2 regions of the Paenibacillus sp. CFBP13512 genome follow, and region 2 is predicted to be linked to the other one. Evidence: riboswitches for the same ligand, from Rfam matches in the RefSeq annotation. Region 2 holds a riboswitch; the other holds the start of a gene.

Region 1 (16,819 bases), on a different contig from region 2:
AGTGATTCGCGTTGATACTAGTTCTGCTTCTCACCCGTTTTACACTGGTAAACAAAGAAACGCAGACATCGGTGGCCGCGTAGACAAGTTCAACAAAAAATACGGCTTGAAAAACTAAGACGTACGTTGAACACCATTTCAAAACGTTTTCGAACTGTTTTGAACCGTCATAAAAAGCGTACCTGTTCGTATCCTAGGATATGAATATGGTACGCTTTTTTTGTTGCCTTTTTATAGAAAGGTAAGAAATGATATGGGATGATCATGTTCATGTATCGTCATTCCCATGATCATCGTTGTGACTCAAAATTATAGGGACTCAAAATTGTATTTTGTCTTCTGGAAGCAATGAATGAATACGATGGAACCCTTCTTGTTCTAATCGTAGCGCCAGTCCATCGGTACGTGATTTGGTCGCATGAACAAGTAGTGCAGGTGGACTTTTGAGGTCCAGTAACATTCGCCGTACATCAGGAAGCCCTTGATGGACTTTATAACGGACATAATAAACTTTACAACCTTCACGTTCTGTATCGAGCAACAGTCTACGTCCGAAGCAACCATGCGCCAGATGCCCTGTAAAAATCACGGCATTATGTTCATTGTTTGCTATACGTTCATAATGTTGTTGTGCTTTGACCGATTGCATCATACCATCATCGGTAAATAAAATAAATTGCTGATATTGTGCAGGCAAAGTGGTGCGAGATAGTTCATCATCCATGACATACAGCAACGGGTGCTGAAGCAAACGTTCAATCCGTGCACATGCTTGTGAATGAAGCCAGTACGTATCGGCTGTAAATGAACGCAAGTTATTAAGTAGCCCTGCTTCGACAAGCAGGGGCGTGTTCGGATATTCTTCACTTGCCCATAACATGAGTTCTTGTCCCCGTCCATAGACCGGTACAGGAAGCATCACCGATCCCTGCTGCCGAAGAGTCTCATCGATATGTCGCTTCAACTGGGTTAACTTATTATCTTGATGATCAGGGTCAACACCATACGCAGCATCAATAATTGCCATATCCAGATCAGGGAGAATACCCGGAATCGTTTGCGTTTTTGAGATTAATCGTGTCTGGTGCAGTGGACGGTCGGCGGCTAACAACTGGGATTCTGATGTATAATCTCCAGAAAAGAAAATATATTTATCATGCCAGCATAACGCTAACCAGATCGAACCGGGTAAATGTCCTGCTCGACCCCAGCACACACTCAGATGAGGCAATAAAGGGCTCCAGCTCCCCGGTGGGGCGATATCTTCCAAATAACGAAATTGGATACGCTGTTGATCTTCATCATCGTAAGGGCGTGTTGCTGAGCGATGATCGGTATACTTTTTCCAAGCTTCAAAATAAGCAGGTAATTGACCTACCGTAGCTCTAGTTGTCCAGACATCGCCTGCGTAACCATGCTTATATAACAAAGGTAATGCAATACAATGATCCTCATGAGCATGCGATAAAAAGACAGTCTGTAGACTAGCGACCATTTCATCTATATCAGGAGTGATCGGATATTGTCCATCGCCTTCTTTTTTGACACCATAATCAAGTAACAGACTCTGCTCCCCCTGTTGGAGTAGATAACTGGATCGACCATGTTCACCTGCACCGCCAAGTATAGTGAGTTCCATCATGATACTTGCTGCTTCCGATAGGCAGGTAATGTCTGTAAAATCAGCAGTAAGATTGTAGTAATCCCCACTGAAACGACAGCCATCGCCATTCCCATCGATACAGCTCCTTGTTCAAATTGAGCAAAAATATACGTTGCAGAAGTCTGCATGGATGGTGGCAAAATTAACAGGGAAGCCACCAATTCACGATTAGCAATCGTAAACGTCATTGTCCAACCTGCGATCATACCGGGAAGCAGTAGAGGCAGTAAAATACGACGGAATACATATAAAGGGTGCCCGCCAGAGATTGCACCGGCTTGTAATAAAATAGGATCAATCTGTCCATTGTTCGCTTTGACATACTGTAACGTATACGGCAAGAACAAAATAATATACGTTAAGACCACCATGCCATATGAATTGTAAAGAGGAATAGGCATCCATGGTGAATTCCAGAATAAGATCAATCCTACAACAATCACGATTCCAGGAACGGTATTCGGCATTAGACTGAATAGGTCGATTCCTTTTTGTGACCATCGTTTGCCCTGTCCAACTTTGAGCGCTAGAAATGTACCGATTAATACAGCAATCGTTGCAGCTACAAGGGAAAGGGTAAAGCTATTGATCAGTGCTTCCATACTCTCAGAACCCCAGCTTAACAAGTCTTTATAATGCTCTAACGTAAAGTTACCGACAGCTAGCCCTGTTCCGCGCAAGCGCAATAATGAAGCCGTAATCACAGAAAAGTAAGGAATACCGATAGAGGTAATCAGTAATACACTGATATACAACCAGCAGACAATTCCACTCCAACCACGCAGAGAATACTTTTTACTACGTGATCCTTTACCTCCTGTTAAGCGGTAAGAGTAACGACTACTTAATATACTTTGGATATACCACATCAATAGACATGCTGTTAAAAGTAAAGAAGCAAGTGAAGTCGCTTTGCCAAAATCAATCGGCCAACTGGAAATATATTTATGAATCTCAGACGTCATAACATAAAATCCGATTTTGCGACCAAAGGTAGCCGGCGTACCAAATTCAGCAATCGTTTTGACAAAGATTAATAGAGCGCCCATCGCATAGCTAGACAATAATAACGGTAAAATAATGCGACGGAAACGATAGCCAAAGGAAGCACCGTGAACAGAAGCAGCTTCTTCTGTACTTCCGCCGATCTGTTCTAACGTATTGCGCAGAATTAGATAAAGAAAAGGAAACAGATGTAGGCTCATAATCATGACCATGCCACCAAAGCTGAAAAAAGCAGGTGTGATTTTGGCTGAAGCGGGAAGAATCTGCTCCATATAGCCGTTCTTTTGCATAAATAACATCCAACCCATAGAACCAATATAAGGGGGTGTCATAAAAGGGATCAGAAAAACAACATCTAACCAACGTTGTCTACCAATCGCTGTTTTCGCCATCATCCACGCTAAAGGTAGCGCCAGCACTGTCGTCGTGACAATTACACAACATCCCAGCCATAATGTACTGAACATCACCGAAGTAAGATCACTTTGACCGAGCAGACGCAAAGGAGCCATTAGATCTATCACACCATTTTGGTCAATAGCTGTTCGGAAAATCATCAGGAGCGGAAATACAATTAGTACGGCGAGCAGCAAAAATGCCGCAGCCGTACTGATTTTTTGATAAGTGAATAGAGTTCGATTAGTATTTGTTTTCATCATAGGATCACCACTTATTTATATAGGTTCGTAAATTTGGTTGTTGTTTCTTCGCTGTGTTCGCCCATCCAATCCCATTTCACAGGATATGTTGGAATTTCACTTAAGTTGGCACGGTTGTCAGCAGTGATATCAGTTCTTCCTGGTAATAGATAAGCACTGGTTACCATTTGTTGTGCTTCATCTGACAATAGGTAGTCGATAAATTGCTTGGCTTGATCAGCATGTTGACTTGTTTTGATAATCGCCGCAGGACGTGGGCTAATGACTGTACCTTCTTTTGGATACACGATATCGACAGGTTCACCATCAGCTTTGGCTTTGTATGCCATGTAATCGACACCAGCAGCTACAGCTGATTTGGCTCCAGTAATGACAGGATCAAGTGCTTCTTGATTCGCACCTGCAATAGCAACTCCATTTTGTTGGTATTGTTCAAATAATGACCAACCTTTATCGCCTTCAGCACTTAAATAACCTGTAATAAAATCAAGCGCAGATCCAGACAACGAAGGATCAGGAATATTCACTTTGTCTTTCCATTCAGGCTTCGCAAGATCTGCCCATGATGTAGGTGGAGTCGTCACTTCTTTGGTATTGTAGACAATGCCGAGAGCAGAAGCGCTATAGCTCACATATTTACCTTCTGTATCTGACCAATCTTTGACTAATTTATCGTGATTAGCTGCTTCTGGATAAGCGAGTGTCATATCTTCTTTTGCTAATGCTTGCATAGATGGAAGAGAAGCGAGAACAACCACATCGACTACAGGGTTGGCTTTTTCAGCTTCCATACGGGAAAGGATTTTACCTGTTGTTCCCTGGAACATTTCAACTTTAATCCCTGTTTTGGCTTCAAAACCTGCTTGAATTTTTTTGGCTAACCCTTCAGGTCCTGCGCTATAGACAACCAGTGTACCTGCATCTTTTGCTGTAGAGGAACCCGCGCTTGATGCACCTGTCGAAGTGCTACAACCTGCAAGTGTTGTTCCCAAGATCGCTGTTAAAGCAAGCAGACTTCCTTTTTGCCACAATTGATTCCATTTCATTATTTATTCCTCCTAGAGTGGTTAAATCCATATTTGAATAGCTCATTACACAGAGACAGCATCGATCGTATGAACATGTTGTGCAGAAATATAAATATGGACCTGTTCACCGACAGTCATTCGTTCATCTTGATAAGCCGTCCAGAGTCGTTCTTCACCCATATCCAATAGAATTTCATAGCGATCACCCATATAGCTGACCTGTTGTATCATTCCAGTATGTATATGTTCATCAGGCGAATGATTGCTCTGCCAGCGGATATGCTCGGGACGAACCATCTGATGTCCATTATCGATCCAATTGGAATGTCCAATAAAGCGAGCTACAAATGGATGAGTCGGTTGTCGATAAATTTGTTCAGGTGTTCCACGTTGTAAAATCGATCCAGACTGCATCACAATAATCTCATCAGACATCGCCATGGCTTCAGTCTGATCATGGGTAACATAGAGGGCTGTTACACCTAACTGTTGTACCAAATTCATTAACTCTGTTCGCATTTCATCACGTAAAATGGCATCTAATGCACTTAGTGGTTCATCAAATAGAATTAGACGTGGTTGCATCACAATCGCTCTTGCAAAAGCGACCCGTTGTTGTTGTCCACCTGATAGTTGATGTGGATAACGTTGTTCCATTCCTTGCAGACGTACTTGTTCCAGTGCAGTCATGACGCGTGCTTGAATATCTTTTTTCTGACCGGAAGCACGCAGACTGAAAGCGACATTTTCAAAAACAGTGAGATGCGGCCATAAGGCAAATTCTTGGAATACCATTCCAAATCCACGGCGGTGTGGAGGGACATTTTTACGTTGCTTGAAAGAGTACAGAATATCATTCTCGATTCGTAGCTCTCCTTGATCGGGCGTTTCAAGTCCAGCGATCATACGTAATAATGTGGTTTTGCCACAACCAGAAGGTCCGAGTAATGTTGTGAATTTGCCAGAAGCGATCACTAGATCAGTCGCTTGTAATGCTTGTACACCATCAAAAGACTTGCTGATTCCTTGAATCGTTAATGCTGTCATTTTGTATTCCACCTATCTTTGACGCTTGTTCATCGGCATGATTACTGTGTGCGAATACTGCCCTGAACTACTTTCTATATGTAGTATATCTGCTCAATTTGCACGGGGTATGTGGGGAATGTAAACGCAACATTAAGTTTATAGTGTGTTCCTTTTGACAATCATCGAATGTTTCTATGGTACGGTGGAAGAAAAGCAATGATGGGGGTTATACGATGAATTTGATCAAATTTCAAATAGTAGAATTATTAGACCGACATCACAAAATCACCGCTGTCGCAGATGAGTTAGGGCTCAAGCAACCGACAGTTACTTTTCATATGAAAAGCTTGGAAAAAGAAATGGGTGTTGCGTTGTTCGAATCCAGAGGTGGCAAAGTGATGCTCAAAGAACCCGGTAAAGCACTACTTCATTATGCAGTTAAGATTAACGCATTAGCCGCAGAATCGAGAAGAGTGGTACAAGAATTTGGAGCATTGGAACGAGGAAATTTACGAATAGGAGCAAGTTATGTACCAGCGACCTATTTATTACCTTCTATTATAGATACGTTCAGTCGTGCTTATCCGGGAGTGAGTATTTCGATTGCTGTAAAGCCTTCGCCTGTGATCAGAGAAATGTTGATTAATCATGAGATTGATCTAGGTATTATGCTGACTGAACCGTTCGAACATCCTTCATTAGTCAAAGGATTAGTCGATGAAGATGAAATGGTGGCTATTTTCGCGCCGGATCACAAGCTGGCAGACTATGAAGAGTTGCATATGGACACGCTACGTCAAAGCCGATTTGTTCTTCATGGTAGCGAATCAAGTACACGCCAATTGAGCAATCGCTGGATGAGTAGTGTAGGTGTGGTATCCGAGCAATATATGGAACTCGATTCACCGGAAGCGATTAAGAAGTCGGTCATGTTGGGAGAGTATGTTTCTTTTTTATCCAAAATGGCTGTCGAAGAAGAGGTGCATCAAGGATTACTCCACATGCGACCATTACCGAATACGCCTTTTCATCGTTACATTTATTATGTCTATAACAGTCAACGTCATTATTCAGGGCTTATTCATCAGTTTGTGAAATATTTTAGTTAAGTGCAGATATCAGTAGCATCGAAAAAGTGATGAATAGCATATAGAAACTATAGATATCTTTTACGAAATGATCTATATCTGTTGATTCCGCTATCATTCTTCACTGTTACATTGGAGTAGTAGTCAAATGATATTCCACAGACAGGGGAGAATTTGCAAATGAATTTAGGATTGAAGCTCAGTAAAAAAGCTCCATTGGTATTGCTAAGCAGTGTGTTGTTCGCAGGATTGTATATTCCACAATCTACATCTGTTGTCGATGCCAAAGCCGCCAATCTCACACCAACGTATGAGGTTAAATTTATGCTGGATGATGATATTCTGAACAGCGACCTAACGATTCAGTCTGAAGTGAAAGATGCTTTTGATCTACCTGCAACAGCGCAGAAAATTGCGGTAGAGTATTTCGATACTAGTGATAAGCAGTTAGATAGTGAAGGTTGGAATGTACGTTTTCGCAAAAAAGCAGATAAAGATAATTTTGAAATGACGTATAAAAAGCGTTATAACATTGCTAACGGAAATATTGATGCGGCGTTAACTCTAGCGAATCAACAAGGATTTGATGCATCGGATACGAATTATGAAGCTGAAGTCGATTGGGGCTATGGTAAGCAGACGTTAAGTCTTTCTAATGATAAAAAGTCTAAAGCAACCACATCAGGAGCTACATTGCCAGCAGATAGCAAAGCATTGTCTCTACTTGTAGATAATCTTCCAGGGAAATTGAAAAAGTGGAAAGATGGATCAAGCTGGGGTGAAAAGCAGCTAAAAGTGTCTCGTGCTTATGGACCTGTAGTAGCTAGTAAATATGAAGGAACATGGAACGGAATCGATGTGGATGTTGAAATTTGGCCCATTCGCAATGCTTCAGGAACAGGTACAGAGCCAGTGATAGAGATTTCGTTCAAAACCGATGATTACAATACAGCAGCAGCAGATCGTCAACAATTGATGAACTATTTGAATCAAGAAGGTTGGTTAGTGCCACAAGATTCGCTCAAAACACAATTGGTATTAGATCGTTACTAAGAACATCTATTTAAAAATAGACAAAAAAAGAAGCACCCTGCGAGGTGCTTCTTTTGGTTGTTCTATTAGTATCCGCTACGTTCCATATTGCCCATACCTGCAAAGAATGCTGCACCGAAAACAAGAAAGATAACAATGTAAATAACAATAACAATTGCTGCCCATAACAGTCCTGCTTTGGCATAGTTAGCTTTGGTAGGATGAGTACCGCCACCAAAAGCCCATACAAATAACATCACTAGATTGACAATTGGAATAGCTAACAATAAAAGTGTAAGCATCCACTCTTTCACACTGATAATAGAAGCAGGTGCATCCGGTTGCGCAGGCGGGTAACCATTGTTTTGCGAATTATAATCCAAATTTTTCTACCCCTCTCAATTATGTACTGAATATTGTGGAAACATGTAAAGCATCTATAATTATACAACTGTTACAGATATGTGACAATAGAGTAATGCAAAAGAAAATAGTTATATTTTCCATTTTATCAACAAATCTATAAATGTATAGAAACATTCGATCATGACTAGACAGAAATTATATTTGTTGTATAGTATAGTTAATTGATCGGGATTAAATGTTTTAATCTATTGTTAGCTATTTATTTGTACAAAACTATTGCAAGTTACTAAAAGTATCTTTATAATGAGATATATTGAATGTTTGATACAAGAAAGTTTTCAAATCTTGTTTTCATGGTTAAACATGAGAGTAGCTAAATTATACTAACAAACCAAAATCGAATAGAGATCTTCGGGGTAGGGTGCAATTCCCGACCGGCGGTGAACATTTTTTTACAAGTGAAAAAATGGTAGCCCGCGACTCATTTTTCGTTTTATAGAGGAATGACTGATCTGGTGAGAATCCAGAGCCGACGGTAAAGTCCGGATGGGAGAAGATCAACCGATAAGCATGCCAGTGTATTGTAAAATACAGTTGCAGGTTTATTTGATCAAGCCCCCGTTTATTGTACGTTGATAACGGGGGCTTTCCGTATGAGATCTCATATTCAAATTCTAATCACGTAGGGAGTTTGAATCATGGAAAATGCAAGTTATAACATCAAAACAGCATCATCAGCTAGACAGCGTCATATTAAAAGTGGATTTTGGCTTGTTTTTGTAGGCGCCGCTTTATGGGGCGTAGATCCACTGTTCCGAATTATTTTGCTGAAAACAATGACTTCAACTCAGTTGGTATTGTTGGAGCATTTGATTGTTTTTCTAGCGGCAGCTCCGGTATTATGGGTGAACCGTGCTGAATTAAAAGGATTAAAAATGCGCCATATTGGAGCGTTATTGTTCTTATCATGGGGTGGATCAGCAATTGCTACGATTCTATTTACGATGGGATTGGCTCATGGTAACCTCAATGCCGTCTTATTATTACAGAAATTACAACCAATCTTTGCGATCGTATTAGCCCGTATTATTTTGAAAGAAGTATTACCACGTGGATTTGGCTGGTTATTTGCTTTAGCATTAGTCGGTACGTATATTTTAACTTTCGGATTCGCGATTCCGATTGGTCATATGAGTGAATTTGTACAGGTCGGTAGTCTATTTGCTCTAGGTGCAGCTGCATTATGGGGTGGATCTACAGTTATGGGACGCTTAATGGTGGGACAGATGAAATATGAGACCGTCACATCATTGCGCTTTATTATGGCACTACCATTATTGCTTGTATTAACTTGGCATGAAGGTGCAGCTTGGAGCCTATCTGCTGATTCTGGTGGTATCGCAGCGGTATCATTGAATTTGCTAGGTCAAGCCTTATTGCCGGGCTTGCTCAGTCTATTGATGTATTATAAAGGATTGTCGACTACCAAAGCTTCGGTAGCAACATTAGCAGAATTGAGCTTTCCATTAGTCGGTGTCATTATTAACTGGATCGTATTTGGACAATTATTAACATGGGCTCAATTGGTCGGATTCTTGTTAATCTGGGTAGCATTATTCTTTATTTCCAGACGTCAACAACCATCTGATGCCAAAACAGCAGTACCTTCTGCGTCATAAGCTCTGTTGTATCAAAAAGAATATGTTCATCTATCTATAAATAGTAACTTTAATATCAAAAATCCTGTCTACCCAGCGAAATTCCGCTATAGTAGACAGGATTTTTTTAGTTTGTATAAGACAGCGATGTCATAAGATATCGAATATTCAGTAGCTTGTCATCTCAAGCCTGAAAGCATTCTATATTTATTGAATACGTACTAGATCGAAGAAGTCTAACTCTCCATAACCATTTCCTTTACTAAAACGAATCGTATGATTACCTGCTGTCAACGATAGACGTTGCGTCGATAATCCCCAATTTTCCCAACCTTTATTCGTAATAAAAAAGTCTGTTGCATTATTGCTATCGACAGAAAGGCGCAGGGTAGACCAATCCAGTCCATCGGTGCCATTGCCTGTACGTGCAGCTAGCATATAGGTTCCTGTTGTAGGAACATTCACAGAATATTGTACATAACTGCCTGTTGTATCAATATGACCTGCTTTGGACGATCCTGAACCATTAGGGCTTGAAGAAGCATAAGCTGCTCCGCCAAAAGTTCCTTGCTCGCCTTCATAACGGTTGCGATCTGGTTCACCTGATGGAATAGCTATCTGCATATTTGGATTCAGTGGTTGACCAAATTGAGGTGTATTGTCTGTATTCCAGCTGAATTTCTGAGTACGAATTTCTCGGTTCCAGCCTGAATTGTTGAATTTGGCAGCATGATATACAATCCAATCTTCTTTGCCATCAGGAGAAGTGGTAAATGAAGCATGACCCGGGCCATAGACTCCATTAGCAGAAGAGAATACAGGTTGAGCACGTTTGCTCCAAGCCGAAGGGCTTAATAAATTGCTGTTCGTCTGTGCTGTAATTAAGCCTAACGCATAATCATTCGTCCAACTTCCACTGGCAGAATAGATTAGATTAATGTTGTTGTTTTTGATCACCACTTGAGGGCCTTCATTGACGTTAGGTTGATGATTCGTTTCCCATGCATACGTAGGACGAGCAATTTCAACACGTGCAGAATCAATCGTCCACGGATTACTCATATGGGCAATATAAAGATTTTGTCTAACATTATCGGTTCCTTCCCAACCTGACCAAATAAAGTACAATTGTCCGTTAACTGATAGTGGAGTGCCATCGATCGCCCAGCGGTTCGTTGTATCGGTGATTTGACCTTTATCTACCCAAGTGCCTTGCATGGGATTACTGCTCGTATTCTGCATCACATACATACGATGATTAGCATTATCTCCATCGTCTTTGGCATAGTAAATATACCAAGCTCCATTAAGAAAATGAATTTCAGGCGCCCAGACATTTTGTCCACCTGTGGTAATTTCACGTTTTTCAGCAGCATCAATCCCGGTTAATGTTGAAGATTTCCAGATCGTGACATTGTTCCCTGTCGTTTTTGTGAAATAATAGAATCCATCGGTATGCTTATACATCCACGGATCTGCACCATCTTGCATAATGACATTATAAAACTGTTTTTGTACAGATGCTGCTGAAGCCATACTGATACTGGTACTCATAAGCAAAGTGAATAGCAAAAATAAAAATCCTCCTTTGATCATCAATCGACGACTGTTCATTGATTCAACCCCTTTGCATATTCTTGAAATAGAGAACGCTTACAATAGGAACTGTAACGCAGAATAGAGTTGTGGAACAGGACGATATTTTGGATGGATAGACATTCTATTGGAGATATTCAAGAGAGGGTCTGAATGAAGAGTTTAACCGTTTACACTTTGAGATCAAACAGGTACATTAGGCATAATTCGTATGATTGGTTTTACTTAAGGATGAAGCACATCTACAAAGCGAGGTTGAATTAGATGATGAAATGGATCAAACAATCTTTATTTTCGATGACAAAGCTTAAATTATATAGTGTGTTGCTAAGCCTTATGATATTGATGATTGGACTGATAAGTTATGGAGTTTATCGTGGAGGATTATCATCGTTATGGGGTGATGGACAGAGCACAATACCCTCTACGGATTCATCTGCTCCCGAGTCTATTTCAATATCATTTTGGACTCCTTTTAGTGGGGGCGATATTTCATTTATGAATGAATTGGTACAACGGTACAATCGAGAAAATACTGATCATATTGTAGTCACGATGAAAAATAATAAATCAGATGATTACTATACCAAATTATCGACGGCGATCGTGACCGAAGAAGCACCAGATGTAGCGATTGTACATGCATCTATGTTCGCTCAGTATATCCCCGCAGGATTTATACAAAATATAGATAAATTCGCTGCAAAAGCGCAAGTACATTTTACAGACTTTAATCCATCAATTCTTGCAAGAACGATGGTCAATGAACAACATTATGCAATTCCACTGGATACTCATTTTAGCATATTGTATTACAACAAAAAGTGGTTAGCCAAAGCAGGCTTATATCAAGATGGTAAAGTACAGATGCAACCCGGAGAACAAGGATTTGTAGACTTTTTGCAGAAATTACAACAGCATATCCCACAAGATGTTGCTCCTCTAGCTGTACCCAATGTACGTATTGATTCGTTATGGTTATGGTGGTCATTGTATGCTCAGATCGATGGAGGAGGACAATTATATACTTCGGATGGCACACGTGCTTCTGTAAATATGCCTGCCGCTAAGAAATCGCTAGAATTAGTCACTTCACTGTATGATCAACAATTGATCCCGCCGAATATCAATGATGCTTCTAATGAATTTGCACAGGGGAAAGCAGCTTTGCTTTTTCTAGGCGTATGGTCTATTGGTTCGTTTGAAAAAGTACCTGATTTGGATTTTGGGGTCATGCCTTTTCCACAAATCTATGATCATGCTGGATCATGGGGTGATGCGCATACACTTGCTTTTCCAACCCATCATGAACAAGATCCTCAAAAAGTACTTGCGGCGATTAAATTTGCCAACTGGTTAGCCCGGAATGGAGCCATATGGGGAGAAGCAGGGCATGTACCTGCTGTTCAAGCCGAAGCTTTATCACCTGCATATTTGTCGCTTCCATTTCGTAAAGAGTATGTTGCAGAAGCCAATCATGTCGAATATTTCCCCAGTCATCCGAAGCAAATTATGATGAGTGATGCGCTGATTAATGAATTGGAGAAAATCTGGTACGGCAAGCAAAGTGTTGATCAAATGTTAAATCATTTAGAGCCGTTAATTAACCATATTTTGAAGGAGTAAGGGATGCAGATACCTATAAAACATTGGATTCGTCGCTGGAAAAATATGCGGTTGGTCACAAGGCTGATTATTATGAATATCACACTGATTTCGATTCCGTTAGTCATCTCTTCATGGATATCGAGTATTGGCTATTCCGATTCTATTCAAAACAATGCCGGGCAATATCAAGCGGATGTAGTGCGTGAATTTACATCGAATCTAGATGCTTATATGAATGAATTGGTTTTATTATCTATTTTGCCGTATCAATCTCCAGAAATGATGGAGTATCTTGAGCATGACAAGCAAGATCAAGTGATCGATCGATATGAAGATCGTCTACTATTAGAACGTTTTGTACGACGGATTCGGGTCAATGGACGTGTAGATATTGCAGGGGTGGCTTTGTTTACCAATCATACGCATTCGTCTTATGTAGAATTGCCTGATAGCCCCGGTCGATTTGCAGAGTCAGGGGATCGAGAACGATTATTACCTGTAAATACAGCATTATCCGGTAAAGGATATTTTGTCGCTCCTCATGCGGTATTGTCTGATAATGGAACTATATATCAAGTGTTTTCAATTGCGCGTAAGATTCGTAGTCTGGATGATGGTCAAGAATTAGGTACACTGGTGATCGATGTTCCTGCTGAAGCGCTCACAGATCGAATTACTCATCTTGCCGGTTCTCCGACCTCGTTATTTGCCATGATGGATCAGCATAAGCAATTGATTTATAAAAGCCCGTCTTTTCCTGTAGAAGATGCTACTTTGCAACAGTATGGAGGAGAAGGCACATTAACGATAGATAGTGGGCGACAATCCGTGTTGCTTACATATCAGACATCGCCTGTCACGCATTGGACGGTTCTTCAAGCAGTGCCTGTCGCTGTCTTGGTACAGGATGCCCGGCAGGTGAATCGGCAAATGATCTGGTTAGGCGGCATCTGTCTCATTATATCGGTAATTGTGTCGATTTTTCATGCGATGCGAATCACAAGACCGCTTAGTGTATTACGGGATTCGATGAAACTTGTAGAACGGGGAGAATTCGATATTGCTTTGCCAGTACATCAGACCGATGAGATCGGACATTTAAGTCGAACGTTTAATATTATGGTGTCTCGTCTAGGGTCATTAACCTATCGGTTATACGAAACAGAGATTCGAGAAAAAAATGCACAGATTGCTTCACTGCAAAGTCAGATCAATCCTCATTTTCTCTACAATACACTGGGTTCTATCAGTATGTACGCTGAACTCGAAGGCAATCGTGAAGTGGTGCAGATGACCAATCATCTGAGTGCTCTGCTTCGGTATAGTATCGGAAGCGATCATAGTGAAGTTACGATTGAACAGGAGCTAGAGCATGTACGAGGATATCTGTCGATTCAGCGTATCCGATATGATGAGCGATTATCGTATACCATTCATGCAGAACCATTATTGCTACAACATCCGATAATTCGTTTAACGTTACAACCGCTTGTAGAAAATGCAATTATTCACGGCTTAGAACGAGGTCGTGGAGATATTTATATTCAGATAGAAGTGCATAGACAGAATAAACAGATTCAGATTGATGTGATCGACAATGGACCAGGTATGGAAAACGAATGGATTGAAGAACAACATCACCATATGGAAGCAGGGATATTGCCAGAAGGGCCGGGAGGTCATGGATTGGTTAATGTTCATCGCAGAATTGCACTCAAATATGGTAATGAGTATGGCATTACGCTGCACAATCGGGATGAAGGAGGGTTACAAGTGATCGTGACTATGCCTATCGTTGAGGTTGAGCATATAGAGGAGTTCAAGAAAGGAGATACTGATCATGTATAACGTATTAGTCGTTGATGATGAAATGATTTTTCGTAAAGGAATCACCCATTTGATTCATGAATCTAATCTGGAATGGACAGTGATCGGTGAAGCGCGTGACGGACTGGAAGCACTGGAAATGATTCAGGATCAACGCCCTCATTTAGTAATCACCGATATACGGATGCCTCGTATGGATGGTATCCAGCTTCAAGCCACGGTAGCAGAACAGTATCCATCTATTCGCTGTATTGTGCTCAGTGGACATAATGATTTTGAATATGCACGTCATTCGATTCGCAGTGGAGCCAGAGATTATTTACTTAAGCCTGTCAATAAAGAAGAACTGTACACCGCTTTGGGCAAAGTAGAAGCAGAGTTAACCAAAGAAAATGAATCGCAATCGTTAGCAGAGCATATTCCTAGTCAGCAAGTGATCCGACAACAAATATTAAGCAGTCTGATTCATGGCAATAGTGCTTATGATGAAGGTGAATTATTGGATCAAGCGAATATTTCTTTTCCCCATACCGGTATATATTGTCTGATTGTTCAATTGGATCGAGATTCTGTCACAGAACAACGGTATCAACAGAATGATCCTGAACTGTTCTTTTTGTATATTCAACAATTTGTCCGTGAGATCATATTGGAGCCTTTACAAGGTTACACATTTATCGATCATCATCAAGTGGTTGCACTCATTAATAGTGATCACAGTGAACAGACAGCCCGGCAGATTAGATCATTGTCAGGACAATTAATTCGTAGCATTAAACGTATATCCCAGATGACGGTGACGATAGGTATCGGTGGCGGTGTGGCTGATCTCGAATCGGTACCCCAATCTTATCGTGAAGCAGAGACAGCTCTGCTTTATCGTTTGATTTCGGGTGGAGATCAAGTACTTGTCTATGAATCTTCCACAACAAATACAATGCCATTATCCAGATTAGAAGCAGCAGACCGACATTTTTTGGAACAATTATTAGCAGAAGAAAATGGACAAGAATTAACAAAGCAAGTCCAAGCTTTTATCGAACGATTATGCCGTCAGATCAGTAATCCTGAAGTGATCCAACAACAGATCTGCAAAATATTATTAGAGTGTTATGAGATTGCTTTGGATTATAACGTACTCAGTGAATGGCTGAATAAGCAGGATATGGGTGGGATATTACAAAATGTACTACTGATCAATGAACGCCAGCAACTTGCCCGTTATTGTGGGGATTTATTGTATTCGCTGTATGAGCTGATTCAGCGTAAAGAAGGGCATGTGATCCACGCTGTAGATCAGGTAGTACGTTATCTGGAAGAACATTATGCTGAACCGATTACCCTCAGTCTAATGGCAGAAAAAGTCTATTTAAATGCTTCTTATCTCAGCAGTCTGTTCAAAAATAGATTAGGGCATTCATTTGTCGAAGTATTGACTGATATTCGAATTCGAGAAGCGATCAAGCGATTAATCCATAGTGATGAGAAGATTGCGACCATTGCTTATGATACAGGGTTTGTAAATATTCGGCATTTCAATAGAGTATTCAAAACAGAAACAGGTACCACACCCAAACAGTATCGGGATAGTCGTCGTCATTATCAACATCCGGTGTAATGAAGTAGCCACTATCTCATCATCGCTTGAACGCAATATGCACATATAGGCAACAGACCTAAATATATGTCTATACCATCGAAAAAAGCGTCATGGTTCCTTCTTGAAGAATACATTAAGATTTGAAATGTAAGCGTTATCTAAAAACGCACATTCTTCATTATTCGACAAGGGGGTTCTATTGATGAGAAAAACAAAATGGTTGCAAGCCGGTTCTATACTACTGGTTGCTATGTTTATTCTGTCGGCTTGTGCTGGAGGTAGTGCACCTGCTAGTAGTACCGAAAGTGGCAAAACAGGTGGTAAAACACAAATCTCATTCTGGACACCATTTAGTGGTGGAGATGGAGAATTTATGGCGGCAATGGTAGCCAAGTTTAATGAGGAGAACCCAGATATTCAAGTGGAACAGCTAAGTAATCGCTCGGAAGATTACTATACCAAGCTACAGACATCGTTAGCTTCGGATCAAGCGCCTGATCTAGCAGTATTGCACTCCTCACGGATGCCACAATTTGTACCAGCGGGTTATGTGACCCCACTAGATGATCTAGCAGCAGGTTCCAAAGTGGACTGGGATGCATTCAATCCTACGATTTTAGAATCGACGATTTACGATGGTAAACATTATTCGATTCCACT
Region 2 (16,819 bases):
CTTTATTTTGTCCATTATCTTTAGAATATTATTTATTTTGTATATACAAAAAATCCCCTTCTAGCTTTCAGCGTTGAGATCATTGAATGATATCTCTTTTTTCACTGTCTACTGGGAGGGGATGATACTCAAAATCAAATCTGATTAGACTTCATCAGGATGCTTAATCGGAAGTAATAATGTAAATTCAGTACCTTTACCTAATATACTATCCGCTGTAATACTTCCATGATGGGCTTCTACGATATTACGTACAATCGCAAGACCTAGACCTGTACCGCCAGCTTCGCCGCGTACACGAGCTTTGTCTGCTTTGTAAAAACGTTCAAAAATAAAAGGAAGATCATCAATCGGTATTCCTGCACCTGTATCTTGGAATACGACACGAATCACTTCTTTTTCTTTATGAGCGGTTACTGTAATGATGCCACCGGCAGAAGTATGACGAAAAGCATTATCTAGCAAATTGGTGAAGATCTGCTCTAACCGATCAACATCTGCATACAACTGTAGAGAATCGTCTCGTACAAAGTTCAGCTTGAGCTCTCGTTCTTTGGCTCGCACTGTAAATTTACGATATACCCGATCCATCAATTCATTCAGATCAATCTGATCGAAGTTCATATCGATATGTCCGGCTTCCATACGCGCTAGATCCAATAGATCCTGCACCAATCTCCCCATACGTAGAGATTCATCGTAAATGACCTGCACCAATTCATCGCTTTCTTCTTTGGATGTTGCCATCCCATCAAGCAATGCTTCACTATACCCTTGAATCATCTGTAATGGTGTACGAATCTCATGAGAAACATTAGCGACAAAATCACGTCGCATTTTCTCTGCTTTCACTTCATCCGTTACATTACGAAGCACAGATACCGTTCCACGTACATCATCTCCTGAGTACAACGGAGCCATATTAACAGACCAGACTTGTTGTTTGACATGGATATTCGAACTTTGATCCTGACGTTCACTTATCACACTCTGGAACATCGGATACAATGGTTCGGGCACTTTGGTATCCGCTGTGATTCCATCTTGTTCTTGACGTTCCCAGCCTGCTTTGTGCCATGTATCCATAATCATTTCGCCTGGTGGATTATGCAGAATCATATTTCCAGATTTATCGAATGTAATCACAGCATCTCCCATACTGCGGAGTATACTTGCCATTTGTTCTTTTTCCAGTTGTAAATTCTGAATATTCTTTTCCAATTCTTCTGCCATATGATTAAAGGCGCTCGCTAATTGCCCAATTTCATCACTAGTTTGCAAAGAAACACGTGTATTGTACTTTCCTTTGCGAATCCCGTCTGCGGCTTGAATTAATTGCTGCATCGGTTGTGTAATTTTGGTCAATAAAAAAAGAGCGAAAAAGGTAGTCATCGAGAATCCTACGATAGAGACATAGGTAAATAAACGTTTGATTGAACCGGAATTGGTAAATGTGCTATCAATATAAGGCAACAAAAATAAACCAAGTGTTAAAAGTACACAAGCCACTAATGCGCTAATCGTCAGCCACAACTTACCGACAAGCGTTCTCCAGAAGTCCACTTACTTTGGAACCTCTAACTTGTAACCAACGCCCCATACCGTAGTGATCATTGCGGCTGATTCAGGTGATACTTTATTTAGTTTTTCACGCAACCGTTTTACATGGGTATCTACAGTACGCAAATCACCAAAAAATTCATAATTCCAGACATCTTTGAGCAATTCTTCACGTGAAAAGACTTTATCCGGTGATACCGCTAGAAAATGTAGCAATTCGTATTCTTTCGGAGTCAAGCTAATCTCATGCCCACTTGCAGTGACACGATGCGCATCATGCTCAATAATCAAATTCGGGAATACAATATTATTACTTGAATTGTTTTCTTGAGACAGATAAGCGGTTGCTGAAGAACGACGCATAATCGCTTTGACCCGATAGATCACTTCGCGCGGGCTAAATGGTTTGACCACATAATCATCTGCACCGACTTCAAATCCTTGCACACGGTTCACTTCTTCGCCTTTGGCGGTTAGCATCAATACCGGTGTTGATTTCACTTGGCGTAAACGACTACATACTTCGATTCCATCTATACCGGGAAGCATCAAATCAAGCATAATTAATCCGTAATCTTCTGCGACTGCTTTGCGTAGAGCGGCTTCACCGTCTTCCGCTTCATCAATTTCATAACCTTCTTTTTCCAAATACATGCGTAGTAAACGGCGAATACGTTCTTCGTCATCTACCACTAAAATGCGATTCATCTGGTCACTCATTCACTAAAGCCTCCTAGCTGTCATCAATGGATATAAATGATCTCTATGTTATGCTTTACCGCTGCTTTTTAGCTTATCAATTTCTTCTTTGGTCAAATGGCGATAAAGACCACGCTTCAAATTACCGATCAGTAACTCGCCAAAAGAAATACGTTTCAAACGAACTACTTTATGAGATAACGCTTCAAACATACGACGAATCTGACGGTTTCTACCTTCATGAATCGTTACACGTATCGTAGCTTGTTTCTTCTCTGTATCGATATCATAATAATCTGCTTCAGCAGGTTGAGTCATACCGTCTTCCAATTGAATTCCTTGGCGGAACTTCTCTAGTGCTGTACCGTGTGGTACGCCTTCTACGGTTACATGATACGTTTTGGGTACATGATGTCTTGGATGAGTTAAGCGATTAGCTAATTCCCCATCATTGGTCAAAATCAAAAGACCTTCTGAATCATAATCCAGTCGTCCTACAGGATATACACGCTCACGAACACCTTTAAGATAATCGCCTACAATTTTACGTCCTTCTGGATCAGAAGCACTTGTAATTACACCTTTAGGTTTGTTGAACATAATGTATACTTTTTTCTCCGCAGCAATTGATCGTCCGTTGACAATAATCTCATCCACTGTTGGATCTGCTTTGGTTCCAAGCTCAGTTACTACTTCGCCGTTCAGAGTTACCTTACCCGCAACAATTAACTCTTCACATTTGCGTCGGGAAGCTATACCTGCTTGTGCTAATATTTTTTGCAATCGTTCCATAATAGTTAATTCACCTCACACTAATGATACTCATCTATGCACAAAATCACAAGACACTCCCCAAGTTTATTGTGATTTTAGGGAGTTTCATGTGATTTTGAAAGGATATATTTAAAAGGAAAACTGTCGATTCAATCCATATAGATCGCTTCTTATGAAAGATGAATAAAATCTGCCATCGATTGAATCTGCAAACCTTCTGGCTTTGCAGGAACAAAATGAGGTAAATGAGGTACAGGTTTCTGCACAATATTAGACTCCACATGGCTATGAGCGGCTTCTTCCACTTCTTGTAGTGTCTGTAACTTCTTGAATTGAACAGTCTTCGTCACGCCAGGAATCAGATCAAAGAAGTTATCACTAAAGATTCCTTCATTTTCGCTAGATAACCAGACCTGACGTGCTAATACATCAGTAGTCAATTGATAGGCAACCACACCATCGACTTCTGTTTCTACGATCTGAAGATGTGGCTGTTGCAATGATAGCTCAGGCGCAGACACAAAGTAAGCGATCTCTGCATGAATCAATTGATCTTCATGCTCCAATTCGGCTACCAGTATCGCTTCAGCTGGATGAACATCTCCAAGTAACTGTTCTGTCGTCACAGACAATACTTTGATCGCTTCTCCACCTGCAAGTGTAAGAGATTGCGGCATTTCTTTGTACAACGTTCCATCCAGTCCAAGTACTTTCACGCGTACAGTGAGTGACTTGGGTGCAATCAGATCCGAAACTAGATGAATATCAACTTTGCCTGAGACCGATTGATCAATCGAGATCAAAATATCTTCAAAGCTACGTTTGGCATAATATTGAACTGCTTTCCAGCGACCATAGTAATCCATACTTGACCATGATGCTACAGGCCAGCAATCATTCATTTGCCAGTATAATGTTCCCATGCAATAAGGTTTACGACGACGATGAGCTTCAATCGCTGTTTTCATCGCTTCGGCTTGCAGAACTTGACTCATATATAAGAAGGAAGGGAATTCTTTAGGTGCTGGTAAATATTTATCCATATATTCTTTGATTAGTCGATTACCTGCACCATTTTTCTGATGACGTAGCATTACTTCAGATTCCAATTCCAAATCTGATTCTTCAGCATACGTACGAACAGACTTGTATTCTGGGAACGATTGAAAACCGTACTCACTCATAAAGCGTCCAATATATGTGTTGTACCGCTCAAATGGTTCGCTGTTATGCCATACTCCCCAATAATGAATATCTCCAGAATCTGTAATACCATGAGTATGCTGTTTTTCGTTATTTGTCACTGCAACTATAGGTGAAGAAGGCCAATACGAGATCCCTGGATGTTCGGTTTGCACGACTTCTGGTAATAACTCATGGAACAGTGCTTCATAATCTGCCCAGATTTGAGTACGTTGTTCTGCATTATAATCTTTTTTCCAACCCCAACCGCCATCTTCCACATATTGAGACCAAGCTGAATCAATCTCATTATTACCACACCAAAGCACAATACTTGGATGATTGCGTAGACGACGAATATTATCTTCTGCTTCTGCTTGCACACTATCTAAGAACTCTTCATCCCCCGGGTACATACTACAAGCAAACATAAAGTCTTGCCATACCAGAATACCGTACTCATCACAGAGGTCATAAAACTCATCATTTTCATAAATACCGCCGCCCCATACACGCAGCATATTCATATTCGATTCCACAGCAGTCACAATCTCATGACGATAGCGCTCTAATGTCACTCGTGGTGAAAAGCTGTCATTTGGAATATGGTTAGCTCCTTTGGCAAATACCGGTACACCGTTCAGTTCAAAATAAAACGAAGTTCCTGGATAATCAGGATGTGGTTCGGTAACCAGACGAATAGCGCGAATACCTGTGCGTTCTGATTTGACAGCTAGTGTCTGATTCTGCTCTAACACTTCCACTGTAAACGTATACAGATAAGCATCGCCGAGTCCTCTAGACCACCACAATTTAGGATTATTTAACGTTAAAGGAATCTGTACAGCATCTGTACCTTCAGCCAAAGTTACAATCTGCTCCCAATTTTGTCCGTCAGCATAAACACGCAAATTAACCTGACGTTCTTGTTCGGAATAAATTTGCACAACTGCTGTTAGATCGGCAGATTCAGCATGCACTTGATTTTGACGAATATATACATTTTCGATACGCACATCTGACCATGCCACTAATTCGGCTTCACGCCAGATTCCACTCGTAACAAAACGTGGACCCCAATCCCATCCATAATGATAAGGCGCTTTACGAGCAAAAACGCTAACTCTTTTGTCTCCTAGCTCGCCAACTTCAGATTGATCATTGGTTGCCGGTAATCCGTAACCTAAAGCTTCAAGCTTCGGTAAGTCTTCCATAATCGGGGAACGGAAATGAATACGAATATGATTGGCACCTAATCGGATGTAAGGCTTCACATCTGCACGCCATGTACGGAACATATTATCGGCTGACAATACATGTTGTTCATTTACATATACTTCTGCATAGGTGTCCAAACCTGCAAAAACAAGTTCAATATGCGAATGATTCATCACATTTTCTTCGACATCAATTGTTGTTATGTACTCCCAGTCCTTTTTATCAATCCATTGCACGTCTTTCTCATTAGTACCATAAAAAGGGTTCGAAATTTTACCATTATCTAATAAATCAGTATGCACTGTCCCTGGCACAGTAGCTGGTAACCACTCTGATTCATCGACAGCTTTGAAAGTCCATTGCTTTAACGATTGACGAAATTGTAGCGCTTGCAAATTAGTCATAAGACAAATTCATCCTTCCAATATTAGGTTATGAGTACACCTTACTACGACTAGATTTAAGAAGCAAATCGGCTGATATGCTATAACGTCTATGTTGCGGTATTTCATTACTAAATACGGCAGTTTGCAATAGAATACACCGTTTTTCTATTTTATATACTAGCTTATCCCATCTATTTGGCTATCTGTATTTCATCTGTAGTATTTACCATATTTAAGCGTTATTTTAATATCATAATTAAAATAAATATTGACAAAGAAAACGCTTGGATTTAAAGTTTGAGAGTCATTGTATGATAATGATTATCAATTTCATTCTATCTAAAAGGAGAATTAACGTATGAAAAAATTGTTGTTACCATTAATGATGGTGATTGTGTTGGTATTAAGCGCATGTGGTAATGCGTCGGAAAAGCAGGCAACTACAGGCAATACAAGTTCTTCAGAAGCAAGCACTTCTACTCCAGCAGCTACAGGTACCATTACATATCAATCTGAGACAGGCCCTGTAGAAGTTCCAGCTAACCCACAACGTGTTATTGCTTTAGCAGGTTATGCAGGCAACTTGATTGCTCTTGGTGTTCCACTGGTTGGTGTAGATTCATGGACAAAAGCTGATCCTAACTTTGCAGAACAATTAAAAGATGTCGCTGAAGTATCAGATGAAAATATAGAAAAAATGATTGAACTCAAACCTGATTTGATTATTGCTGCAAGCGATACTAAAAACATGGATAAATTAAAAAAAATTGCTCCAGTTGTTGCTTATACGTATAACAAAGTCGATTATTTGAAACAGGTTGAAGAAATCGCTAAAGCGGTGAACCAAGCAGATAAAGGCGCTGCATGGATCGCTGATTTTAAAGAACGTGCACAAAAAGCAGGTACAGAAATCAAAGCTAAAATTGGCGATGATGCTACTGTAACCGTGATGGAAGGCGATTCCAAGCAACTCTATATATTCGGTAGTGCTTGGGGACGTGGTACTGAGATCATTTATCAAGCAATGGGTCTCAAAATGCCTGATAAAGTGAAAGAAATGACCTCTGAAAAAGGATATTATGATCTATCGCTTGAAGTATTACCTGAATATCTAGGCGATTATGTATTCTATAGTAAAGACCCGAGCGTAGATGCTTCATTCCAGAATACAGATACGTACAAAAATATTCCAGCGGTTAAAAACAAACATGTATTTGAAGTCGATGCACGTGGATTCTATTTCAATGATGCGGCATCTTTAGATTATCAGTTAGACTTTATTACGAAATCGTTGCTAGGTCAGTCTTAAATCTAAATTACAAATGAAAAGAAGGGGCGCCTAGCGTTCCTTCTTTTCTAAATACAGAGAAGGAAACGATCCGTATAATGAAAAATGATATGACTGCAAAACATTTCCGTTCTTTTCTTATCAAATTGGTACTGATGATATTATTATTTGTTGTTGTGTTCGTCGTCGCTATTATGGTGGGTGCTAAAAGTATCTCATTATCTGATATCTGGAATGCGATATTTCATCCTCAAGTGACCGGTGGAGATATCTCTATTATTCGTGAACTTCGTCTTCCACGCGAAGTTGCAGGTGTCTTGGTAGGAGCAGCACTTGCTGTGGCTGGAGCGATTATGCAAGGATTAACTCGTAATCCTTTGGCTGATCCCGGGTTGCTTGGATTAAGTTCCGGTGCGAATGCAGCACTTGCTATTGCTTTAGTTTTTTTACCTTCGATTGGATATTTTGGTATTATGATCGCTTGTTTTATCGGAGCAGCGGTAGGTATGCTTCTCGTATTTGGATTAACCGCTATTCGTAAACGCAACATGTCACCGCTACGTATGGTGCTAGCAGGAGCAGCCGTTTCAGCTTTATTATCTGCTGTGGCTGAAGGAGTTAGTCTACAATTCAAAATTTCGAAAAGTGTCACGATGTGGACATCTGGCGGATTGATCGGTACAACATGGGGACAGATTCAAAGTATTACACCTGTTATCGTGATCTGTATTGTGATTGCTATTCTATGTTCAAGACAACTCACTATCCTTAGCTTGAATGAGAGTACTGCTGTAGGATTAGGACTGCAAACGCAACAGATCAAAATGGTGTTGTTTGTATTAATTACATTACTTGCAGGTGCATCCGTCGCATTGGTTGGAAATCTAGCTTTTATCGGGCTAATGATTCCTCATCTGGTACGTATGGTTGCAGGTACTGATTATCGAACAATTTTGCCACTATCTGCGATTGCAGGCGCAACATTTATGGTATTTGCAGATACATTTGCACGCATGATCAATGCTCCTTTTGAGACACCATTAGCAGCGATTGTCGCGATTATAGGTCTACCTTTCTTTCTACTGATTGTACGTAAAGGAGTGCGATCATTATGATAAAACAATTACAACCTGCCCGTTACCAAAAAATGATTCTTGTTGTATTCACCGTTGTTATTTTGATTACGATGGTAATAGCTTTGAGTGTTGGGTCTTCTTCGGTATCGTATGATCGGCTGATTCCAACATTGCTTGGACAAGGTACTTTTGTAGATGAGTTTGTACTCTTTTCTATTCGATTACCCCGTATGTTGGTGACTTTACTTGCAGGAATGGCACTGGCTTTGTCTGGTTGTGTATTGCAGGGAGTCACCCGTAATGAACTTGCTGATCCGGGTATTATCGGGATTAATGCAGGAGCAGGTCTAGGGGTTACTGTATTTTTCTTATTTGCACCGCTTGAAGTGGGGACGTTTGTCTACATATTACCTATCGTGGCTTTTTTAGGGGCATTGATTACAGCGATATTCATTTATCTATTTTCGTATAATCGTGTAGAAGGCATGCAACCGATGAAGTTTATTATTACAGGTGTTGGATTTTCTCTCGCCTTATCCGGTGTAATGATCGTATTAATCTCCTCCGTAGATCGGGTAAAAGTCGATTTTATTTCAAGATGGTTAGCTGGCAATGTATGGGGAACCGATTGGCCGTTTGTCATCGCTCTATTACCGTGGCTGATTATTCTGACTCCCTTTATACTGTATAAATGTCGCTCTCTGAATCTGTTAGCGCTAAATGAAGGTACTGCGATTGGTGCGGGGGTACCGATTCAAAAAGATCGTATTTTACTCATGTTAGCTGCTGTGGCGCTTGCTGCGTCTGCCGTATCTGTAACAGGCGGTATTGCTTTTATCGGACTGATGGCTCCCCATATCGCTAGAGCGCTTGTCGGGCCACGTCATCAATTGTTTGTGCCTGTAGCTATTCTGATCGGTGGATGGTTATTACTGGTTGCAGATACGATCGGTCGCAACTTGTCTGATCCTGATGGGTTGCCCGCGGGGATCGTTGTAGCCTTAATCGGAGCTCCTTATTTTCTTTATTTGCTATTGAAAAAGTAAATCCTAACAAAAAAAGCAAAAACCATTTCGGATATTCTCGAAATCGTTTTTGCTTTTTTCGTTTATGAGATGATATTGCTCGAATCGTATCCTTTATATGAGGATATACGATTTAGTCTTCGATCGATGTATCTTTGGAAGACGTGGATGATGGTAGTGTAGTCTCTTTTGATGATGATTGCTCTGTACTCGAAATAGATTCTGAAAGAATATCTTCTGCAATTTCAGTTAGTTCTTCACCTAATTCTTCTAGCTCTACTATATCTTCACTATGCACTTTCTCTTCCAAACGATCGAATAATAACTGTGTTTCCCCTTCTAAATCATCTGCATTTTCAAAAGCAGACGCATCAGGGAGTTCACGAATATTACCAAGACCAAAGTAATCCAAAAACGATTTGGTTGTACCGTATAAAATAGGTCGTCCAATCGCTTCAGCCCGTCCTGTTTCTTGAATCAAATCTTTGTTCACTAACGTATAGATCGCACGCTCTGATTTGACACCACGAATTTCTTCAATCTCGATACGTGTAATCGGCTGGCGATACGCTACGATAGATAACGTTTCAAGTGCGGCTTGAGATAATGAAGAACGGGAAGGCGAATATGCCAATCGTTCATAATATTCCGCATGGGCACGTATCGTTGATAACTGATACCCTCCTGCAATATTAACGACTTGAATCCCCCGTCTTGCTTTCTTCAGATCAGCTTGCAATTCTTCGATAGCGATCTGTACCGTTTGTACCGGTTGATCGGTTACTTCTGAAATTTGCTTCGCATTCAATCCTTCTTCTCCAGCCAGAAATAACATACCTTCAATAATCGACTTCAATTTCTGGGACTTCATTGTTACTTATTTCACCTCTCCACTCCATCACGATATCGTCAAAAAGCCGGCTTTGGTAGCAGGAAATTTGCTTCATTTTCATTAATTCCAGCACAGCCAAAAAAGTCACCACGATCTCATGACGATACATTTCCTGGTGTAGCAGTTTGGAAAACAACAAGCTTTCTCCTTTACCTAATCCTTGAAAACGGGTAGAGACTTCACGTATCCGATCTTTGACCGAAATCTCATCACGCTGAATCCTTGTGACTTGTGTACGACGAACGACTTTACGAAGCGCTTTGCGAAAAGCTTCCATCAAGTCTAACGTGTGCAGTCCTTCTACTGGATTCACATCATCTTTTGGCATAAAAGCAGTTAAGTCTTCCGGTTCTTTTGTGAAAATCAGACTACGCTCGGTTTCCATTTCCCGTAAATGAACCGCAATTCCCTTGTACTTACGGTATTCTACCAGCTTGCGTACCAACTCTGCACGCGGGTCCAGATCGTCTTCCTCATAATAATCAAAATCATCCATCTCTATCACAGGCGGACGTGGCAATAGCAACTTGCTTTTGATTGACAATAATGTCGCTGCCATCACTAGAAATTCACTGGTCACTTCAAGTTCCAATTCTTTCATGCTATGAAGATATTCCAGATATTGATCTGTAATTTTGCTGATCGGAATATCCTGGATATTAATTTCGGATTCATCAATTAAATGAAGCAACAAATCGAGCGGCCCTTCAAACGTTTCCAGTTTGTACAGTACAGTCGTCACTGGACCACTCCTCTTAATCAATAGATTCTCATCTCTTATTGTATCTCAATCGCGCACTTTTCACAGTATATATTCAGCAAAAAAAGGGCAAATCCTGTTTCTGCCCTTTTTTTGCTTTCTATTTGATTATTATACGGTACATCTTATTTCATCATTTTCGTTAAATTCGCCATTTCGATAGCTGCATTTGCGGAATCCCAGCCTTTGTTGCCTGCTTTGGTTCCTGCACGTTCAATCGCTTGCTCGATACTTTCAGTCGTTACAATTCCGAAAATAACAGGTACACCTGTTTTTAAATTAATAGCAGATACGCCTTTGGCGACTTCATTACATACATAATCATAATGGGTAGTAGAACCACGAATCACAGTTCCCAGTGTAATGACTGCATCGTATTTTCCACTTTCAGCCATCTTTTGTGCAACTAAAGGAATTTCAAATGCTCCTGGCACCCATGCCACATCAATATCATTTTCAGCGGTTCCGTGACGTTTGAGTGCATCCAGTGCTCCGCCTAGAAGTTTGGTCGTAATAAATTCATTAAAACGTCCAACAACAATACCAAATTTAAGATCCTGCGCGATTAAATGTCCTTCAAAAATATTAGCCATAGTGTTCATCCTCTTTTCGATAAATTAGTTAGTATGAAGCGTTGGAGATGTCTGTTCCAAATAGGTAATTAACGCTTGAATGCTGATCAATTTGAGCTGATGTTGTGTTGCGATCTTCTGTAATTCTGGCAAACGTGCCATCGTACCATCGGTATTCATAATTTCACAGATCACACCGGCAGGTGGAGCATCACATAAGCGAGCCAAATCAATAGCGGCTTCTGTATGTCCTGCACGTTGCCGTACACCGCCTTCACTCGCAATCAATGGAAACATATGACCTGGACGGCGAAAATGAGATGCTGTTGCTTCTGGATCGGTCAGACCGATGACGGTCATGGATCGCTCTTGTGCAGAGATTCCTGTAGATGTACTGATATGATCTACAGATACTGTAAAAGCCGTGCCATGATAATCGGTATTTTGCGCAACCATAGGAATCAGTTCTAGCTCTGTCGCACGCTCACTCGTGATCGGAGCACATACCAGACCACGACCTTCAGTGACCATAAAATTGATGACTTCAGGAGTCGCACGATCAGCTAAAGCGATAAAGTCGCCTTCATTTTCCCGATCTTCATCATCAACCACGATAATCACTTTTCCTTGCTTCAAATCTTCTAACGCTTCTTCGATAGAATGTAAGTGGGTAGATGCATGATTCATTGATATAACCTCCTTTTGAACTCTCTCGTGCTTATACTGCCAAGCGCTTGCTGTAAGATATTTTGCTTTGCAAAAATCATTTTTTATTGAACTCTTTCGCGCTTATACTGCCAAGCGCTTGCTGTCAGATATTTTGCTTTGCAAAAATCATTTTTTTATTGAACTCTTTCACGCTTATACTGCCAAGCGCTTACTGTAAGATATTTTGCTTTGCAAAAATCATTTTTTATTGAACTCTTTCGCGCTTATACTGCCAAGCGCTTACTGTAAGATATTTTGCTTTGCAAAAATCATTTTTTTATTGAACTCTTTCGCGCTTATACTGCCAAGCGCTTACATATATCCATTTTCCTGCAAAAATTGACTGGTGATTGATGGCTTTTTCTGATGGGTTGCATCATTAGCTGTATTCGATTGGTACTGTAATAAATGTTCGACATATTTACCAAGCACATCACATTCAATATTGACCATGTCGCCTGCTTTGCGGTAAGCAAGCACTGTTTCTTTAAGCGTATGAGGAATAATCGAGATTGTAAACGAAGTGCTGGTTACCGATACTACCGTTAAGCTGATTCCATCGACTGTGATTGAACCTTTGGGAATGATATAACGAAATAAATCATGATCTGTCGGTGCAATCTGGAAAATCACAGCATTCTGGTTACTCTGTATCTGCTCAATATGCGCTGTTCCATCGACATGACCTTGTACAATATGCCCTCCAAAGCGTCCGTTAGCGATCATCGCCCGCTCTAGATTAATCGGACTGCCTGTCGTCAGTTCTTTAAGACTGGACGACCGATAAGTCTCTGGCATTACGTCTACTGTAAACATCGAACCTGCAATCGTGGTTACTGTTAAGCAGACCCCGTTACATGCTACGCTGTCTCCAATTTGAAGCCCGTCCATAATACGTGATGCGTTAATACCCAGAACCATCGTTTCACCACGTCGTCCATTTTGTCTCAGTGTTCCTATTTCTTCGATCAATCCGGTGAACATAGATAGATATCCTCCTTTCGATAAAGCTGATCTGCTCCAAGGTTATAGGTGATGATAACGTGGTAATCCACTGATATAAACATTGTCCTCTAACGTCTCTATTTCGAGTTCATCTAAAGTGACTGCTTGATTCATTTTTTCAAATCCGTCAAATGCAAAAGTGGATAATGTACCCCCGATAATTTTGGGAGCAAAAAATAAAGTGATTCGATCGATCAATCCAGCTTCAAGCATCGAACCGTTCAGCGTACCTCCACCTTCTAACAGAATCGAAGATATCTCCAGTTCGCCAAGCTTTTTCATCGCAAAAGGAAGATCCACATACGGGCCGCTACCACAGATAATGACTGTGATTCCACGTTCTTGTAGTTCATGGATACGATCTCGATTCGCTTGATATGTTGTGACAATAATCGTAGGAGCCACTTCTGTATTTAATAACTTGGCGGTATCAGGAATACGAAGTTGCGAGTCAATCACAATTCGAGTCGGCTGAAGACCTGTCACTTCTGTACGTGTGGTCAGCTCAGGATCATCAGCCAATACTGTACCAATGCCTACCATAATGCCTTGATGACGATGACGCATCGTATGAACGATCGTACGAGCATCGCTATTGGATATCCATTTACTATCCCCTGTGCGAGAAGCCAGACGACCGTCTAACGTACTGGCTGTTTTGAGCGTTACGAAAGGTAGCCCTGTTGTAATATATTTGTTAAATGTTTCGTTCAGTCGTTCTGATCGCTTAGCCAGTACTCCTGTCACCACTTCAATCCCATGACTGCGTAGCTTTTCGATACCTGAACCAGCTACCTGTGGATTCGGATCTACTGCTGCCACCACAACCCGCTTCACTTTTTCTTTGATCAGACGATCACTACAAGGAGGCGTTTTGCCATAATGACTGCATGGCTCTAATGTCACATACGCTGTTGCACCTTCTGCTTGATCTCCTGCCATATTGAGCGCATGGACTTCAGCATGTCCGGTTCCACGTTGTAAATGGGCTCCCATGCCGACAATTCTGCCGTCTTTGACGACTACGCAACCGACAACAGGATTGATATCTGTCTGCCCTTGAGCCTTTTCTGCTAAATCTAGTGCTAGTGTCATGTAAAATTCATCATTGATTACGTTCATGATTAAGGGCTCCTTCGATACAATAGATCTTTCATACCGCACCATGCAATAGATCATCTATACGGTAATGATTTCACATATTCGTATCCTCATATTTAGTTACTATTCATAATTTAATAACTAAATTATAAAGGTTAAAATGATACAATGACAAGCAAAAAGCCCTGTAAACCGGAATAATATCCGAATGTTTACAGGGCTTAACATCTTCATGTATAGGAGTAAGAATGGAATGTGCTTATTTGATGGCGATCGTATGTCTGTAAATGTACAGCACAAAACTGTATATCTACTATCGGCTCAGCTTGATCCACTGATCCAATATCAACATATTTTCAATATATAGACTATCATCAGAGACCAAATAAACCTGTTATCCACAGATTATTGCTTCCTGAAAATAGTAAACTATACACTCAAATAAGTGCATCTTAATTCAGAAATCGCTATGCAAGCGACTTCTGTATCCCTCTCCCATCCAGACTATACTGTCGGCTCCGGATTCTCACCAGATCCACCGTCTATGATTATACAACACATAGCCGGGTCACGGACTTAGAGACCTATACAAACTTGATCTCAACACCGCCGGTGGGGAATTGCGCCCCGCCCCGAAGGATAACGTATGAAATTATAATCACGATTTTGCTGTGATGCTGAAATCATATCATCGAAACAATTAAAAATCAAGAAAGCTCCATTTCTACCTTTTTTGTAGATAGTCATTATGAATATTATTCTTTTGAAAATGACTTGTCGCATGACTTGTCTATTACTAATATTGTATAATAAATTGACTTTTTTATAGTTAGATAATGTATGTTGTCACCCATTGTAAGTTCTTTATTATTCACATAGAAAGGTGCTTGATGATGCTATTTATCCACAAAAAGCTTATTCGCAAACTAACTACACCGTACATAGAAGCCAATACGCAGATCTGTTATGCCCAGTCTCAAAGTTTTGCCTCCTATTCTAGTAAAACGATATTGCTCCTAAATCATGATAAGCTAATCATTTTATTTCTTAATTTTTTCTCATCAAAAGTCATACATACTCTAGAGATTCCAGTGACTGATCTACAGGAGCAGAATTATAATACAGGCAGTTTGCTGGATGCTTTATGGTCATTTCAAAGTAACGGTCAACGCTGGCGGTTTCGAATCATCAAAAAAATCTTGCCACTCGGCACCATGCAACAAGACTTTTTAGATTTTTTGCAACACCATATTATTCGTTAATCCAATATAAAAAAACACCTATACATAAGCTCTGTCCAAAAAAGCAGATCATCTATAGGTGTTTTTTGAGTTCATGATGTGCTAAATAGAATAACTACAGTTTACTAGGCTTGATAAGCGATATGTCCATTAACAATGGTCATCTTAACTTGAGTCTGTAACAAAGACTCTGAATCTGTTGCGATATCTCGATCCAGTACTGTAAAATCAGCAGCTTTGCCAACTTGAATACTACCTCGCTCTTGTTCTTCGCCTGCCGCTTGTGCACTACCGACTGTAAATAAATGTACAGCTTCCGCTATAGTCAGTCGCTCCTGCGGTAAATAGCCTTCTACAGGCTCTGCACTATGAGGTTTGCGACGAGTGACAGCCGCATGAATACCAAGCATGGGATCAAGTGGCTCGATCGGTGCATCACTTCCACCAGCACAGATTACGCCTGCGTCTATTAACTTTTTCCAAGCATACAAATAATCTGTACGCTCTGCACCCACACGTTCCATCACCCATGGGAAATCACTGGCTACAAATCGAGGCTGAATATCTGCAATCAGTGGCAATTGAGTCATACGCTTTAGCAATAATTGATCCAGTACTTGAGCATGAATAAATCGATCTGGTAAATGGGAAATGCCTTGTAGTGGATGAGCTTCCATCGCCGATAAAGTAAGGTCAGCTGCTCCATCCCCAATGGCATGTACCGCAATCGGATAACCAAGCGAACGTGCATACGATGTAATTTCATTCAATTGAGCAGTTGTATGAATTGCCATTCCTCGTGTATGAGGTGCATCGCTATACGGTTGTTGGAGTAGCGCCGTACGTCCACCAATCGCTCCGTCTGAGAACAATTTGGCTGCACCAATGCGCAACCATTCATCTCCGTCCCCTGCTCGTAAGCCCAATGCTTGCGCTTCTTGTAAATGAGTATAAAAAATCAATTGATGTGTTCGGAAATGTAGCCCTTCTGCATGCAATTCACGATAAATCTGCAACATGGTCTCTATACTTCCCAAAAACCGTAAATCTTCCGTATGTGACGCTGTTAATCCCAATCGAAGCGCATCCTGACAAGCGCGCCGAATCGCTTCTTTTTTGGTATTATAATCAGGTTCTGGTTGTACTGCGGTAAAAGCCGCTGAAGCTTCTTCATAAATCCAGCCATTTAATTCTCCTGCTTCATCACGACCATAGGAGCCTGCTTCAGGATCTGGTGAAGAAGAGGTCACTCCTGCTCTGGAAAAGGCTAGACTGTTGCCTAGAAAAGCATGAAAACACGTTCTCGTCAGGTAAATAGGATGCTCTGTTGTA

Evidence for each region. Region 2 has a riboswitch for FMN ahead of ribD (bifunctional diaminohydroxyphosphoribosylaminopyrimidine deaminase/5-amino-6-(5-phosphoribosylamino)uracil reductase RibD). Riboswitches for the same ligand answer to the same signal wherever they lie in the genome.
Region 1: it holds a riboswitch for FMN, as region 2 does, so the genes downstream of both, PaeCFBP13512_RS07665 (DMT family transporter) here and ribD (bifunctional diaminohydroxyphosphoribosylaminopyrimidine deaminase/5-amino-6-(5-phosphoribosylamino)uracil reductase RibD) in region 2, are expected to answer to the same signal.

The regions. Positions count from the first base shown of each region.
Region 1 is NZ_QGAD01000004.1:237,069-253,887, forward strand. Features, by position in the region: gene PaeCFBP13512_RS07625 (type B 50S ribosomal protein L31) at 1-118, shown strand, start outside; gene PaeCFBP13512_RS07630 (MBL fold metallo-hydrolase) at 320-1,642, opposite strand; gene PaeCFBP13512_RS07635 (ABC transporter permease) at 1,639-3,324, opposite strand; gene PaeCFBP13512_RS07640 (ABC transporter substrate-binding protein) at 3,339-4,373, opposite strand; gene PaeCFBP13512_RS07645 (ABC transporter ATP-binding protein) at 4,419-5,402, opposite strand; gene PaeCFBP13512_RS07650 (LysR family transcriptional regulator) at 5,618-6,493, shown strand; gene PaeCFBP13512_RS07655 (hypothetical protein) at 6,653-7,525, shown strand; gene PaeCFBP13512_RS07660 (hypothetical protein) at 7,591-7,887, opposite strand; FMN riboswitch at 8,274-8,432, shown strand; gene PaeCFBP13512_RS07665 (DMT family transporter) at 8,569-9,549, shown strand; gene PaeCFBP13512_RS07670 (family 43 glycosylhydrolase) at 9,736-11,142, opposite strand; gene PaeCFBP13512_RS07675 (extracellular solute-binding protein) at 11,392-12,750, shown strand; gene PaeCFBP13512_RS07680 (cache domain-containing sensor histidine kinase) at 12,754-14,580, shown strand; gene PaeCFBP13512_RS07685 (response regulator) at 14,573-16,177, shown strand; gene PaeCFBP13512_RS07690 (ABC transporter substrate-binding protein) at 16,362-16,819, shown strand, end outside.
Region 2 is NZ_QGAD01000001.1:134,569-151,387, forward strand. Features, by position in the region: gene PaeCFBP13512_RS00630 (HAMP domain-containing sensor histidine kinase) at 145-1,563, opposite strand; gene PaeCFBP13512_RS00635 (response regulator transcription factor) at 1,564-2,280, opposite strand; gene PaeCFBP13512_RS00640 (pseudouridine synthase) at 2,329-3,051, opposite strand; gene PaeCFBP13512_RS00645 (beta-mannosidase) at 3,204-5,837, opposite strand; gene PaeCFBP13512_RS00650 (iron-hydroxamate ABC transporter substrate-binding protein) at 6,178-7,128, shown strand; gene PaeCFBP13512_RS00655 (FecCD family ABC transporter permease) at 7,218-8,222, shown strand; gene PaeCFBP13512_RS00660 (FecCD family ABC transporter permease) at 8,219-9,229, shown strand; gene scpB (SMC-Scp complex subunit ScpB) at 9,342-10,079, opposite strand; gene PaeCFBP13512_RS00670 (segregation and condensation protein A) at 10,048-10,842, opposite strand; gene ribH (6,7-dimethyl-8-ribityllumazine synthase) at 10,986-11,453, opposite strand; gene ribB (3,4-dihydroxy-2-butanone-4-phosphate synthase) at 11,478-12,119, opposite strand; gene ribE (riboflavin synthase) at 12,453-13,124, opposite strand; gene ribD (bifunctional diaminohydroxyphosphoribosylaminopyrimidine deaminase/5-amino-6-(5-phosphoribosylamino)uracil reductase RibD) at 13,167-14,267, opposite strand; FMN riboswitch at 14,730-14,890, opposite strand; gene PaeCFBP13512_RS23440 (hypothetical protein) at 15,338-15,508, shown strand; gene PaeCFBP13512_RS00700 (amidohydrolase) at 15,613-16,819, opposite strand, start outside.